One region of the Kocuria arenosa genome, then DNA from elsewhere that is predicted to be linked to it. Evidence: riboswitches for the same ligand, from Rfam matches in the RefSeq annotation. Region 1 holds a riboswitch; the other holds the start of a gene.
What was found. Region 1 has a riboswitch for cyclic di-AMP ahead of ACFYE3_RS15195 (NlpC/P60 family protein). Riboswitches for the same ligand answer to the same signal wherever they lie in the genome.
Positions count from the first base shown of each region.

Region 2: another riboswitch for cyclic di-AMP. It lies ahead of ACFYE3_RS09545 (C40 family peptidase); the one in region 1 lies ahead of ACFYE3_RS15195 (NlpC/P60 family protein).

Region 1 covers NZ_JBHZTA010000009.1:103,720-110,939, forward strand. Annotated here, with positions in the region: gene ACFYE3_RS15175 (helix-turn-helix domain-containing protein) at 1-392, opposite strand, end outside; gene ACFYE3_RS15180 (SDR family oxidoreductase) at 527-1,309, shown strand; gene ACFYE3_RS15185 (2-hydroxyacid dehydrogenase) at 1,403-2,362, opposite strand; gene ACFYE3_RS15190 (pyridoxal phosphate-dependent aminotransferase) at 2,359-3,558, opposite strand; gene ACFYE3_RS15195 (NlpC/P60 family protein) at 3,778-4,278, opposite strand; cyclic di-AMP (ydaO/yuaA leader) riboswitch at 4,284-4,469, opposite strand; gene ACFYE3_RS15200 (ParA family protein) at 5,416-5,937, shown strand; gene ACFYE3_RS15205 (hypothetical protein) at 6,132-6,650, shown strand; one part of gene ACFYE3_RS15210 (IS5 family transposase) at 6,647-6,995, shown strand; one part of gene ACFYE3_RS15210 (IS5 family transposase) at 6,995-7,220, shown strand, end outside.
Region 2 covers NZ_JBHZTA010000004.1:255,970-263,189, reverse strand. Annotated here, with positions in the region: gene ACFYE3_RS09560 (MFS transporter) at 1-549, shown strand, start outside; gene serC (phosphoserine transaminase) at 546-1,685, opposite strand; gene ACFYE3_RS09550 (metal-dependent transcriptional regulator) at 1,920-2,606, shown strand; cyclic di-AMP (ydaO/yuaA leader) riboswitch at 3,037-3,185, shown strand; gene ACFYE3_RS09545 (C40 family peptidase) at 3,191-3,847, shown strand; gene ACFYE3_RS09540 (C40 family peptidase) at 4,122-5,018, shown strand; gene ACFYE3_RS09535 (hypothetical protein) at 5,150-5,416, shown strand; gene ACFYE3_RS09530 (DUF4031 domain-containing protein) at 5,334-6,725, opposite strand; tRNA gene ACFYE3_RS09525 (tRNA-Arg) at 6,789-6,861, shown strand; gene ACFYE3_RS09520 (hypothetical protein) at 6,977-7,220, opposite strand, start outside.

The sequences.
Region 1 (7,220 bases):
TCCGCGGTGTGCATCCAGTGGGTGGTGCAGCGGCGGCCGTCGAGCAGACCGGCAGCCCCCAGGACGAAGGCGCCCGAGCAGATGGACAGGAGCCGGGCGCCACGGTCGTGGGCCGCGCGCAGCGCGTGGATCACCTCTGCCGGGACCGGGATGTCCCGGGACATCGCCGGGAGGACCACGAGATCCGCCTCCGCCACCCGGTCGAGGCCGTGGTGGACCGCCACGTCGAAGCCGGCGATCGTACGGACCGGGCCCCCGTCGGGGCTGCACACGGCGAAGTCCATGACCGGCAGGCCGTCGGCGGAGCGGTCGATCGCCCAGGCCTCGCAGGCCACCCCGAGCTCGAAGGGGGAGACTTCGTCGAACACGATGACGGCCACGTTGCTGATCATGGGTCCATGCTCCCAGCCATGTGGCAGGAAGTCGATGACAGTAGGAAAGGTGACACTCGCGGCGGGACCGGCCGGCGAGGAGAATCGGTGCCACCAGGATTGGGTCGCTGACGGCGGGAAGAGGAGGGTGGGCAATGGAGAGCACAGGCGGGGGTGAGCGCCAGAAGGTGGCGGTTCTGGGCGCGACCGGGCAGCTGGGCGCACAAGTGGTGGCACATCTGCGCGAGCGAGGAGTCGACGTCGTCGAGGTCTCACGCGGGCAGGGCGTCGACGTCTACTCCGGTGAGGGGCTGGACGCCGCGTTCGACGGGGTCTCCACCGTGGTGGACTGCCTCCACCTGCCGACACCGTCCCGCGAGCGCGCCGTCGACTTCTTCACCACCACCGCACGCAATGTGCTGGCGGCGGCACAGCGGAGCGGGGTGGCCCGGATCGTGTGCGTCACGATCCTCAACGCCCGGGACCCCGAGGTGCACCGGTGGCTGGGCTACTACGCGGGCAAGGCCGCTCAGGAGCAGACCTACCGTGCCGGACCCGTCCCGGTCACGTTCGTGGCCTCGGCGCAGTGGTACGAACTGGCCGAGACCCTGCTGTCGCAGATGCGCATCGGCCCACTCTGCGTCGTGCCCGGGATGCGTTCCCAGCCGCTGGCCGCCGAGGAGGCCGCCGCGTTCGTCACCGACCGCGCTCTGGAGCCCGCCGGCACCGCGGCATCCGACGACGCCGTCATCGCCGGGCCCGAAGTCCGCGACATGGCGGAGCTGGCCCGTGCGGTCGCCGAGCGTCGAGGTGGCGGCCGGAAGGTCCTCCGGGTGCCGGTGCCCTTCAGCGCCCTCGGCAACGGCGGCCTCCTGCCCCGGGGGGACGTCACGACCGCCCCGACCCGGTTCGAGGACTGGCTCCGCGGCACCTCGTGAGGCATGGTCGCCCGCGTCACCGCCGCGGCCGTCCTGCCGGGGACGTGGCACCGGAATCCCACGCCGCTCGAGGTGGAGCCGGCGGTCCTGCAGCTAACCGATCGGTGTCGGCGGTCGTTCCCCGCTGAGCACGGCGAGCACGTTGTCGGCGGCGAGCACTGCCATCGCGGTGCGCGTCTCGACTGTGGCGGAACCCAGATGCGGCACCAGAACCACGTTGTCGAGCTCCAGCAGCTCGGGATGCACCTGGGGCTCGTGCTCGAAAACGTCCAGTCCGGCACCCGCGACCCGGCCCTCGCGCAGCGCGGACGCGAGGGCCGCTTCGTCGACGATCGGTCCGCGCGCGGTGTTGACGAGGTACGCCGAGTCCTTCATCGCCGCCAGCTGCTCAGCGCCGATCAAGTGATGTGTGGCGGACCCGTAGGGACAGTGCAGCGACACGACGTCGGAGACGGCCAGCAGCTCCTCGAGATCGACGCGCCGGGCGCCCAGCTCGGCGGCGATCCCGGGGTCGATCTCGCTGCGCGACTGGTAGACGACCTCCATGCCGAAGGCCTTGGCCCGGCGCGCGGTCGCCTGACCGATGCCTCCCATGCCGACGACGCCGAGGGTCTTGCCCTGCAGGCTGCTGCCGAGCAGGAAGAACATGCCCCACTTCCAGGCCTGGCCGGAGCGGATAAGCCGTTCCGCCTCGCCGAGCCGGCGGGTCGCCATCAGGATAAGGCCGAGCGCGATGTCGGCAGTCGCCTCCGTGAGCACACCAGGTGTGTTGGTGGCCACGACGCTCCGCTCGGTGCAGGCCGGCACGTCGATGTTGTCGTAGCCGACCGCGACGTTCGCGACCACTTTGAGCTGCGGTCCGGCGGCGTCGAGCAGCTCGGCGTCGATGCGTTCGGTGAGCAGGCTCACGACGGCATCGGCGCCGGCCACTCGACGCAGGAGCTCCTCGCGGCCGATCGACTCCGGACCCGGCCAGGCATCGACCTCGTGCTCGGCGCGGAGCTTCTCGACCGCGGCGTCGGGCACCCGTCCCGTGACGACGACCCGGCTCATGCCGACTCGATCCACTGGCACAGGCGACCGAGGCCGTCGCGGATGTCGGCGACGTCGATGCCCGAGTAGGCGAGTCGGATGTACTGCTGCTCCTCACCAAGTTGGCGTCGGCCGAAGTGCTCCCGCGTGCAGAAGGAGACGCCGGTCTCGTGCAGGGCCGCCGTGGCGAAGTCGCCGACTGCCGTGTAGCCCATGCGCTCCATGGCGGAGGTGACGTCGGGGAACAGGTAGAAGGTCGACTGCGGTACGGCGACGTGCATGCCAGGAGTGGCGTTCACGAGCTCACAGGCGGCGTCCCGGCGCTCGCGCAGGACGTCGAGCATCTGCTGCACGGGTTCTTGCGTACCGCGGAGTGCTTCGATGCCGGCCCACTGCACGTAGTGCGTGGTGCAGGACTCGTCGTTGGTGTTGAGCGTGCTGAGCACCTTGGCGAGCTCGACCGGCGCGACGGCGCAGCCGAGGCGGGAACCGGTCATGGCGAACTTCTTGCTGAACGTGTAGAGGATGACGGTGCGCTCCGCCATGCCGGGGAGTGACGCGATCGAGCTCGAGACCCCCTCGTAGCGCGTCTCGAAGTAGGCCTCGTCGGAGAGCACCCAGAGGTTGTGCTCCTGGGCGAGCTGCGCGACGGCCTCGCGCTCGGCCGCCGTCGACTCGGCCGAGATGGGGTTCTGCAGGTCGTTGTAGATGATGGCGACCGTGTTCGGGGTGATCGACGCGCGGACCTGGTCGAGGTCGATCGCGAAGCCCTCCGGCGTGGGGAGGTAGCGGTAGGGCACGGCCGTGCCACCGAGGTACTCGATCTGCGACTCGTAGATCGGGAAGCCGGGGTTCGGGTAGAGCACCTCCTCGCCGGGGTTCATGACCGCCTGCAGGAACTTCGTGATGACGGGCTTGCCGCCCGTCATCACGACGACGTTGTCGGGCGTGAGGTCGATGCCACGACGCGAGCCGAGGTCCTCGGCGAGGGCCTCGCGCAGCTGCGGGATGCCGGGGCCGGGGCAGTAGCCCGTGTAGCCGTCGGCGATCGCCCGGTTCATCGCCTCGACGATGTGCGGGGCCGTCGGGATGTTGATGTCGCCGAGGTGGAAGGGGTACACGCGGTTCCCCTCCGCCTTCCAGGCGGCAGCAGCCTGGGCGACGCTGAAGGCGGTTTCGGTGCCCAGCCGTTCGAGCCGGTGCGCGAGTTGCCGCATGCTGTTCCACTCCTCGTCGAGTTGGCGATAGATCCTCCTACGGATCCGAACTGAGCATACGACTCATATATCAGTCTGGGAAGGGCAGTCCCCGGATGGATTTTCACAGTGCACGTCGCCGCGAGGTTTCCCACGTCCAGTGGTCCTCCCCGTGGGATTCAGGAGCGCGGTTCCCGGCCGGACGGTCGGGAACCGCACTCCCTGCTCATGTGCGTGGGGTCAGCGCACGCGGATGTAGACGGGACCGGAGCCGACGTTGACGGTCTGGATGACCGTCTGGTTGCCGTTCCAGCCGCCGTGGACGGCCTTGCCGCCACCGATGTACACGGCGATGTGGGCGAAGCCCATGCCGCCGTTGGCGTAGTAGACCAGGTCACCGGGCTGGGCCTGGGCGGCGGAGACCCGGGTGCCGAGCTTCAGGTAGGAGGCCGGCCACCCGTGGTGGTTGATCCCGGCGGCGCGCAAGGACTTGGTGACCAGGGCGGTGCAGTCCTGGCCCACGCCGAGCTGGTTCCTGGCCGCGGCGGCGATGGTCGCGGCCTTGCCGGACTGGGACTGGATGCTGACGAGCTGCTGGGGGGCTGCGGCGGGGGCGGCCTGGGCCGGGGCCACGCTGCTGAGCGCCAAGGCGCCGCCTGCGACGGCCAGGATCGCGCTGCGCCCGGGACGGAACGAGCTCTGGGCGCGGTGACGGGGCGTGCGGGACTGGAAAATGGGCATGAGTGATGTCCTCCCTCTTGCCTGCGAGGTGAGCTGTCGGATGCGGGTGGGAGACACCCGGTCGCAGGGTGGGGGCCCTGACGACTTAACCCCTAGGTCCCGGGGGAGGGACCGTTCATGGTTCCCCCGCTTCTGCCGAGCGATGTGTTCTGGGGGCCCCGAGCACCGGCAGAATTCGGCGATGTGCACGGGGATACCGATCGGTGAGGCGGTCGGTACGGAGAGAACACTAATCGAAAAATAACGGGAAAGTCTCGTTTTGATCACGGGCGTGTCTCGGCTTCTGTGTCGGCCCGGCAGGGCACCTCCGCGCCCGGACAGCGTGGCTTGGTGAGGGGCACCGATGGAGATCCCCAGGGAGGCTTAAATCGAGACGAAAGTGGTCTTGACCTGGGCCTCTACCGAAGTCATGCCGGCGGCCGAGCACGCCCTTGCTCTGGAGTGGAGTGTCCGATGGCGACACCTGTGTCATGGCGCCATAGTTTGTCGGGAAAGCTCCACGAAGCCTTTGATTGTCGTCGTGAGCGGTCCCTTCCCCCAGGGCGGTAAGGACGATTCTTTTGTGCGTTCCGGGGTTCAGACATGAATTCACAAAAAGAAAGGACTGTGTTCGTGGTGATTCCTCGGCGTGGGTTGGTTTTCTTTGCGGACGCTTTTGGGGTACGCGCTTCACTCCAGCGAGTCAGCAGCGCTCCGTCGAAGGCGTTGCTTCGACGAGGGGCGAGGTGGCGGCGGCATGGTGGGGGTCCGGCTTCCCTCCGCAGGGTCCGCCGATGGTGGACACCGAGGATGCGGGCTTCCGTGCGAGTCACGGGGTCGGTACGGGCGGTACCAACAGCGCTCAGCGACAGATTGGCACCAACGGGTTCACCTCGTCGCCTCAGGCATGTGTGGCGGTGATGTTCTTGGCCGTACGCATCGGAATCGAAGCTGGACGCCGGCCTGCCGCGACCGAGAGGCGCCAAGTCGTACCCGGTGACCTTGACCTCCTCGCGGCCTCCACCAAGTGGTTCGAGGGGCAGGCCTCGGCGGAAGCAACACACGTCGGGGCGCAACTGCCCTCGGCCCCACGAATCCCGACCCGAGTCAATAACGTCATGCCCACTTACACCTGACCACACGGTGCCAGGGGTGCACGTGCTGGCCGGCACCCATGAACTGGCCGACATGGACACCCATCAGATCTCTGATCTGGTGACCGCTTTGCGCGATCATCTGCCCACGGTGGCCGAGCGTTTCTACGACGTGGTCATCGACACCCCGCCGGCGCTGTCGGGGCTGACCTTGGCCGGGTTGGTTGCTGCTGATGTGGTGGTGGCCGCGGTGGCATGTGAGGTGGAGGCCTTGGACCAGCTCACCCGGCTCACCGATGTGATCGAGGCCCGCCTGACCCGCCGGATCCGTCCTGGACCGGCGGTGTCCTGGGTGGTGCCCACCCGCTACGACGGGCGCCGGACCCTGGATAAGGAGGTAGTGGAGATGCTCGAGCAGATGCATCCGGGCAAGGTCACTGCACCGGTGCGCGAGGCGGTGTCCGTGCGTGATGCCTACACGGCCGGGATGCCGGTGTCCGTCTACGACCCGTCCTCCAAGGTCGCCGCCGACTACCGGGCGGCTGTGTCTCCGATCATCTCAGCCAGCACAGGAGCTCGAGTCTGATGCCGGCGCGGAAGTCTCTCAAAGATCGCAACAAGGCCGCCATCTCCCGACCCATCGAAGAACCCGTGGTCGAACCTGCTCCTGAGATAGTTCCCGGACCTGCCGCTGCCCCTGTAGCGGAAGCACCGGAGCAGTCGGCGGGTGAGCGGCCCGCCGCGCCATCCGTCGCCGCTGAGTCGACCGAGGAGCCGGCTGTGACCGTGCGTGGCGGTAGCGGCCTGCGCCGACCTCAAACCCTTCCGGCCGGCACGGCCCGGCTGGGTCTGTATCTACGTCACGGCACCCTGGAGGGGGCGAAGTCGGCCTATGTGGCCGATCCGGATACTCTCAGCACTCCGCCCACCAGCTTCGCCCGCTGGATCGCCACCGCCCTGGACACTCATACGCGGCGCACCCCGGCCGAGCGGGCGCAGCTGGCCGAGGCCCATCCTGATCCGGAAGAAGGCAACCGCGAGGTCCACCGCGCCTCCATCCTGCCTGTGGACACCATCTCGAAGATGGAGGAGACCACCGGCATCGACCGCCGCGCCGGGCGCATGCAGTCTGTGAGTCAACTGGCAGCCGAAGCCCTGCGCATCGCCATCCAAGAGGCCACCCAGCGCAACGGCGGGAGTCTGCCGGTGCCCCCGAAGCGGCTGCCCAATAAGACCTGTTCTCAAAACCTGATCTGTCGTTGCCCACTCGTTTGTGAGTGGTTCACTGTGCCTGCATGACGACGAGGACGCAGTCGTGGATGGTCGATGACCGTCTGTGGGAGCTGATCGCCCCGCTGATCCCGCCCCAGCCACCGCCACGAGGCCCCGGTGGCAGACCCAGGATTGAGGACCGGGCGGCCTTGGAGGGGATCCTGTTCGTGCTCCACACCGGGTGCCGGTGGCGGGACCTGCCCCCGGCCCTGGGGTGCGGATCCGGGCACACCGCCGGGCGCCGGCTGCGCGCCTGGCAGGAGGCCGGGGTGTGGGAGAAGCTGCACCGAGCCGTGCTCGAGGAGCTCTCCGAGGAGGAGATCCTCGAATGGTCCCGGGCCAGCATCGACGCGGTGTCCGTACGTGCCAAAAGGGGGGTGAGCTGACCGGCCCCAACCCCACTGACCGCGGGAAACCGGGCACGAAGTACCACCTGCTCACCTACGCGGCCGGCCTGCCACTGCACGTCCTGGCCTCAGCAGCCAACGTCCACGACAGCAAACTCTTCGAGCCACTGCTGGAGACCAACCCGAGTGTGCGCGGCCGACGCGGTCGTCCGGGGCGGCCCCGCCGCCGGCCGGAGAAACTGCACGCGGA
Region 2 (7,220 bases), on a different contig from region 1:
GTCACCATCTTCCTCATCGGCACCTTCGGGCTGAACTTCGCCGTGTTCCTGGCCGCCATGGCCGGCCCCGAGTTCGGCCGGGGCCCGGAGACCTTCGGGCTGCTCAACTCGGTCCTCGCGGTCGGCACGGTGGCGGGGGCCCTGCTCTCGGCCCGGCGCCGCAGCGCCCGGCTGCGCTACGTCTACGGGGGTAGCGCCGTCTTCGCCCTCAGCTGCCTGGGAGCGGCGACGGCACCCACCCTCCCGCTGTTCGCGCTGTGGCTGATCCCCTGCGGACTGTCCTCGCTGACGATCATGACCACCGCCAACGCGTACGTGCAGTCCACCACCTCGCCGGTGATGCGCGGACGCGTCATGAGCCTCTACATGGCCATCTTCATGGGTGGCACCCCGATCGGGGCACCGGTCGTCGGCTGGATCACCGACGCCCTCGGTGCGCGCTGGGGCATGGGGGTCGCCGTGGCGGCGGGACTCGGCGGAGCCCTGGTCGGCTTCGTCGTCTGGCTCCGGCTGCGCGCGGAGCGCGCAGCCGTCGAGGAGTCCGGCTAGCGGGCGGGCCGTCCGCGGAGCTGCTCGACGACGTGGTCCACGCAGGCCAGGAGCCGGGCGACGTCGTCGGGCTCGATGGAGACGAACGTGGCGATCCGCAGCTGGTTGCGCCCGAGCTTGCGGTAGGGCTCGACGTCGACCACCCCGTGGGCGCGCAGGACCGCCGCGACGCCGGCCGCGTCCACGGCGTCGTCGAAGTCCACGGTGGTGATCACGGTGGAGCGGTCCTCCGGGCGGGCCACGAACGGGGTCGCGAAGGACGAGGCCTCGGCCCACGCGTAGACCAGGTCCGAGGAGGTCTTCGTGCGGGCCGCGGCCCACGCCATGCCGCCCTGGTCGTTGAGCCAGCGGACCTGCTCGTCGAGCAGCACCAGGGTGGCCAGCGCCGGGGTGTTGTAGGTCTGGTTCTTGCGGGAGTTCTCCAGCGCCGTGGTGAGCCGCAGGAAGTCCGGGATCCACCGCCCGGAGGCGCCGATCCGCTCGATCCGCTCGATCGCGGCGGGGGAGAACGCGCCCAGCCACAGCCCGCCGTCCGAGCCGAAGTTCTTCTGCGGGGAGAAGTAGTAGACGTCCGTCGCGGCCACCTCCGCGGCCATCCCGCCCGCGGCCGAGGTCGCGTCCACCAGCACCAGCGCGTCGTCCGCGATCCCGGCGGGCCGGGCCACGGGGGCGGCGACCCCGGTGGAGGTCTCGTTCTGGGGCCACGCGTAGACGTCCACGCCCTCCTCGGCCCGGGCCTCCGGGCGGGTGCCGGGGGCGGCCTCCACGATCGAGGAGGCCTCCAGGAACGGGGCGCCGCCGGTGGCCTGGGCGAACTTCGCCCCGAACTCCCCGAACACCTGGTGCTGGGCCTTCCGCTCGACGAGCCCGAGGGCGGCCGCGTCCCAGAAGGCGGTGGCACCGCCCAGGCCCAGGAGCACCTCGTGGCCCTCGGGGAGGCCGAGGAACTGCGCGAGGCCCTCGCGCACCGAGCCCACGAGCTCCTGCACCGGCGCCTGGCGGTGGGAGGTGCCGAGCAGGCCCGCGCCGGCGCGGGCGACGGCCTCGACCTGCGCCGGGCGGATCTTCGAGGGCCCGGCACCGAACCGGCCGTCGGCGGGCAGCAGGTGCTGGGGGATGGTGACGTGTGCGGGCAACGGGCGCTCCCTCGTGGGTGACGTGCGGCGGGTGACGTGCGGCGGGCGCGACCGACGCGAAGGGGTGCTCGCGCCTTGCGCCTCGGCCCATTCTGCCCCACCTGCTGGGCGCGGACTCCGCGGGCGCCACCTCCCGTCCGGGCCGTCGCTGGGCTCGCGCACTAAGCTCGGGCGGGAAGACCGGACCGGGCGGGATCCCCGGGCCCGGACGGCCGGACGAAGGATGACTGAGGCATGAGCGAGCTGATCGACACCACGGAGATGTACCTGCGGACCGTCCTCGAGCTCGAGGAGGAGGGGATCACGCCGATGCGGGCGCGGATCGTCGAGCGCCTCGACCACTCCGGGCCCACGGTCTCGCAGACGGTGTCCAGGATGGAGCGGGACGGGCTGCTGACGGTGGGCCAGGACCGGTCGTTGCTGCTCACCCCGGCGGGCCGGGAGCGGGCCGTGCAGGTGATGCGCAAGCACCGGCTGGCGGAGCGGCTGCTCGCCGACGTCATCGGCCTGGACCTGGCCCAGGTGCACGACGAGGCGTGCCGGTGGGAGCACGTGATGAGCGAACAGGTCGAGCGGCGGTTGGTGGACCTGTTGCACAGCCCCCGATACTCGCCGTACGGCACGCCGATCCCGGGTCTGGCAGCCCTCGGCGTCGAGGAGAGCCCCGCCGCGGCACACCCCTCCCTGCTCGACGCCGCCCGCCGCGACCCGGACGGGCCGCACACCGTGGCGCTGCTGCCGGAGGTGGTCCAGGCGGACGCCGACCTCCTGGGCGTGCTGAGCGACGTGGGAGTGCTCACCGGGGCGGAGGTCCGAGCCCGGGTGGACGGCCAGACCGTGCGCATCGAGGTGGCGGCCACCGGGCGGTCCGCGGAGGTCGACCTGCGCACCGCCGCGGCGATCCGCGTCCTCGCCCCCTGAGGGACCGGCGGACGCCCCGGTGACGTCCGCAGGGCGGCTGCGGCCACGTCCGCGACGCGGCCCCTGAGGAGGCCTGTGGGGTGTCCTCGGAGCGCTCCGGCGAGCGTCTCGATCCGAGTGTGTGGACATTCACAAGGTACTTTTCGCCAGTCCGGCCCGGCCGGGGCTGCGGAGTCGGAGACGCCCTGGTGGGGCGCGGGTTCCTCGGGTCCCCGAACGCCCTGCACAGCTCGTCACACTCGAGAACTCATAAGATCCCATGGATTAATGAGCTGGTATTGAGACTCAGGCTGTTGCAGGGTCGTTATCGGTCGTGATCAAAACGTGACACTTCCGTAATCTGTCATGTACTGTTCAACCCGTGCCGATCACTGGTCGGATCGGCGCCCTCGGAGCACATCGCCGAATTCTGCCGGTGCCCGTGGCCTCTACACAGAAACTGCTTGGCAGAAGCGGGGGAACCAATTTCGGTCCCGGTATCCGGGTCCTTGGGGTTAAGTCGTCAGAGCGCGTGCGTTCTGCGGCCGGGTGTCTCCCACCCGAATCCGACAGCTCACCTCGTAGGCAAAGGGAGGAACTCAACCATGTCGCTTTTCAAGCTGAACGCTGCCCGCCACCGTGCCGAGACCACCTCGCACGCCGTGCGCAACACCACCATCGCCGCCGCTGCCGGTGCCGCGATGATCGGCTCCGTCGCCCCGGCCCAGGCCTTCGCCCAGGCCCCCGTCGAGACCGGCGCGGCCTACTCAGCCCCGGCCTCGCTGGCCCAGTACTCCTCGTACACCTACCAGGCTCCGGTCGCCGCGCAGCCCGCCGCTCCCGCCTACGAGGCCCCGGCCCCGCAGCAGGCCGCCGCCACCTCGAGCGTGACCCCGCAGTCCACCGCTACCACCGAGATCGCCCCGGCCTCCTCCGGCGGCGTCGTGGGCACCGCGATGTCGGCGCAGGGTGCGGGCTACGTCTACGGCGGCACCGCCTACGGCGCCTGGGACTGCTCCGGCTTCACCCAGTGGGTCTTCGCCCAGAACGGCATCGACCTGCCCCGCACCACCTGGTCCCAGTTCGCGGCGGGCACCCCCACCGCCAACCCGCAGCCCGGCGACCTCGTCTCCCAGAACGGCGGCGCGCACGTGGGCATCTACATCGGCGGCGGCAAAATGATCTCCGCCCTCAACCCGGCCCAGGGCACCCAGGTCCACTCCGTCAACGCCATGCAGCTGGACGGCTACTACACCTTCTGATCCGGTCCGCCGCCCGCGACGATCCCGCTCGTCGCGGGCGGCCCCTGATCACCCCCCCCCGGCACGCCGAGACCCGCTCTCCCGGTTCTCGGTGGTGCATGCTGTCCGACCGGACGGCGTCCGTCCTCCCTCCGCTCGCCCGGCCGCCGTTCCCGATCCCGGAACGCACTCCTGCCGGACACCGGTCCCACCCCGTGCGCTGCCCGGGGTGATCCGTGCTGTCATCCGCGCCCTCCGGCAGGCCGGCTCCGAAAGAAAGTCGTCTGAACTTCTCATGACTCGTGACCTGACCCCCTCGAACGGCATCGGCTCGCTCCTCTCCGGCAAGGCCCGCACCGTGGCCGCCGTCGCCGCCTTCTCCGGCCTGGCCCTCGCCACCACCGTCTCCGTGCAGGCCGCCCCGGCCCAGGACGCCGCTGCCGACGCCCCGCTGTCCGCCGTCGCCGCAGCCACTCCCACCGCGGCACCCACCGTGTCCCTCGAGCCGGTCGCCCACGTGACCAAGGCCGAGACGCAGGCGGACCGGAAGGCCACGAAGAAGACCGAGACCAGGCCTGAGAAGGCCCAGAAGAAGGCCGAGACCCCGGTCGTCGCGGCGCCCGCCGTCGCCGCTCCCGCCCCGGTCGCCGCTCCGGCCCCGAAGGCCGTCCAGGCGGCCCCGGCCCCGAAGCCCGTCGCCGCTCCCGCCTCGAAGCCGGCCGTCCAGGCGGCCCCGGCCCCGAGGCCCGTCGCCGCTCCCGCCCCGGCCGCCGCTCCCAGGCCGGCCGTCCAGGCGGCCCCCAAGCCCGCCGTGCAGGCCGCTCCGGCCGCTGAGCGCACCGTCAGCCCGCAGAGCTCTGCCTCCGGCAAGGGCGCGACCATCTCCTCCGCCGCCATGGGTCAGCTCGGTGTGGGCCAGGACTGCACCGCGCTCGTCACGAACGCCCTGCGCGCCGCCGGCATCAACCACCACGGCTGGCCGGCCTCCTACCTGAGCCTCGGCTCGCAGGTCTCCGCCGGCCAGGCGCAGCCCGGCGACCTCGTCTACTACGCCGACGGCGGCATGGGCGCGGCTCACATCGCGGTCTACATCGGTGGCGGCAAGGCCGTCCACGGCGGCTGGAACGGCGGTACCACCGCCATCTCCGGCGTCAACGTGGGCTCCGGCCCCGTCTTCGTCCGCGTGCGCTGACCGCACGCGAGAGCACCGCTTCGGGTGCGCGGTTCCTGGTCGGCCAGACGGGAACCGCGCACCCGCTGTCGTCCCGGCGTCCACCGCGCCGGTCGCCACGGCGCCCTGCCGGTGGCCGATAGACTGGGCCCATGTCCACCGACTTCAGCCGCAACGCCCGCACGAGCCTCGATCGCGAGTTCGCCTACATGGCCTACGGCATGATCGCCGGCGCCGTGCCCGGCATCGTGGCCGGTTTCGTCGTGGCCGCGTTCGTGGGCCACGCGGCGATGTGGCTGTCCGTCCTCGGCGGCATCGGGATCGTGCTCGGCCTGGTCACCGGGATCCTGCTCCACCGGAGGCGGCACGTCTCGGCCGGGACCGCGGACCCCCTGGAGCGCGGCGCAGCGCCGGAATGACGTGGTCCCGCAGCAGCGGGGCGAGATCCGCGGGGAGCGCGCCGGGGGAGTCCTCGTCCACCGGCTGCCAGCGCAGCTCCTGGATCTCCGCGAGCGGCACGGGCCGCCCCGTCAGGGGCGCCGTGAACACCGTGCAGCGCACCCACGCACCGGCCTCGTTCGCGGCCGGCGCCACGAACACCCCGAGCGGGCGCAGCTGAGCGGTGTCCAGCCGCAGGCCGACCTCCTCCGCCGTCTCCCGCACGGCCGCCGCCGCCGGGGACTCGCCCGGGTCCAGCTTGCCGCCCACCAGCATGAAGCGCTCCGTGCCGCGCTTGCGCACCGTCAGCAGCGCCCCGTCGTCGTCCCACAGGCACACGGCGGTGATGGTCAGCACCTCGGCGTCCGCCGGCAGGCCGTCGGGGGGCCCTGCGACGGCGACGCGCAGCCGGCCGATCTCGGCCTCGAGGTTGCGGGCCGCCGCCGGACCCCAGCGGCGCTGGGCCGCGGCGGTCCGGAACAGCGGGTGCCGGCCCTGGAGGTCCTCCAGCACGCGCAGCCGGGCCTGCGCGAACAGTGGGCCGGGCACGTGCGCGTACTCCTCCCGCACACCCGCCACGTAGGCCGCGTAGCCGGCCGGGTCCGCGCCGAGCACCGCGAGGTCGGCGTCCAGGAGCACCGCTCCGACGGTGTCCTCGTCCGCGTTCCGGTGCCCGAGGGTGAGCAGGACCAGCCGCTCGACCTCCGCCACGAGCGGTTCGGGGAAGCCGGCGGCGAGCAGCCGGGAGCGGGCCAGTTCCGCCGACTCCCGCTCGTCCGCCCCGGGGCGGCCCCGGTAGACCGCGTCGTGGAACCACGCGGCCAGGACGAGAGCCTCGGCCCGGGCGGGATCGAGGCCGCTCCCCGTCCGGAGCAGATCGACGGCCTCGAGCACCGCCAGCAGGTGGGCGGGGCCGTGGTAGTGCCGGTGCGGCTCGCTCCACCGGTCCACAAGCTCCGCCCCCAGCTCGGGGTGCGCCGGGAAACGGGCGGTCCACCGCCGCCGCAGCACCCGGGCGATCCGCTCCGGACGCGCCCGCGCCGGGACGCGCAGCCCGCTGCGCACGAGCACGCGCGTGAGCTGCCGGCCGTCGACCGGCAGCGCACCCGCGGCGACCGCCTCGTGGTACAGGTCCTCCCGCACGTCGTAGTGGTCCCGGTCGAAGGCGCGCCGGGCCACGCCCAGCCGGTCCGCGAAGTCGTGCAGCTCCTCGTAGGACGTGTCGGAGACCAGGTGGGAGAAGTGCGTCCCGTGGGCGGGCCACAGCGGCGGGTCGATGTAGACGGGCATGCGACCGATCCTAGACGCGGCCGGTTAGCGGGGGTCCGGGGGACCCCCTAGACTGTTCGCGTCGCCCTCGTAGCTCAGGGGATAGAGCACGGCTCTCCTAAAGCCGGTGTCGTTGGTTCGAATCCAATCGGGGGCACGCACGGACGCCCCGGACCGCACGGTCCGGGGCGTCCTTCCGTCCGGGACCGAGCCGCCGCGGAACCGGACAGCACCCGAGCGGCCGGGGTCCCTCCGACGGCGAGGAGCACCGGTCACCGCCGCGGTGCGGGCGGTCCGTCCTGCGGCGGGGCGTCGACAACGACGCTCCTCGACCGGCGCCGCAGGGCCTCCACGGCCACGGTCGCGGTCACGGCGAGCAGCAGCACGAGCAGCACCCAGCGGGCGATCACCAGCACGGACGCCACGGTCACGGCGGCGCCGACCCCGGGGTCGGCGAGAGCGGCGTCGATCGCCGCGTTGCCGGCCAGGGAGACGACCGCGAAGCCGAGCACCACG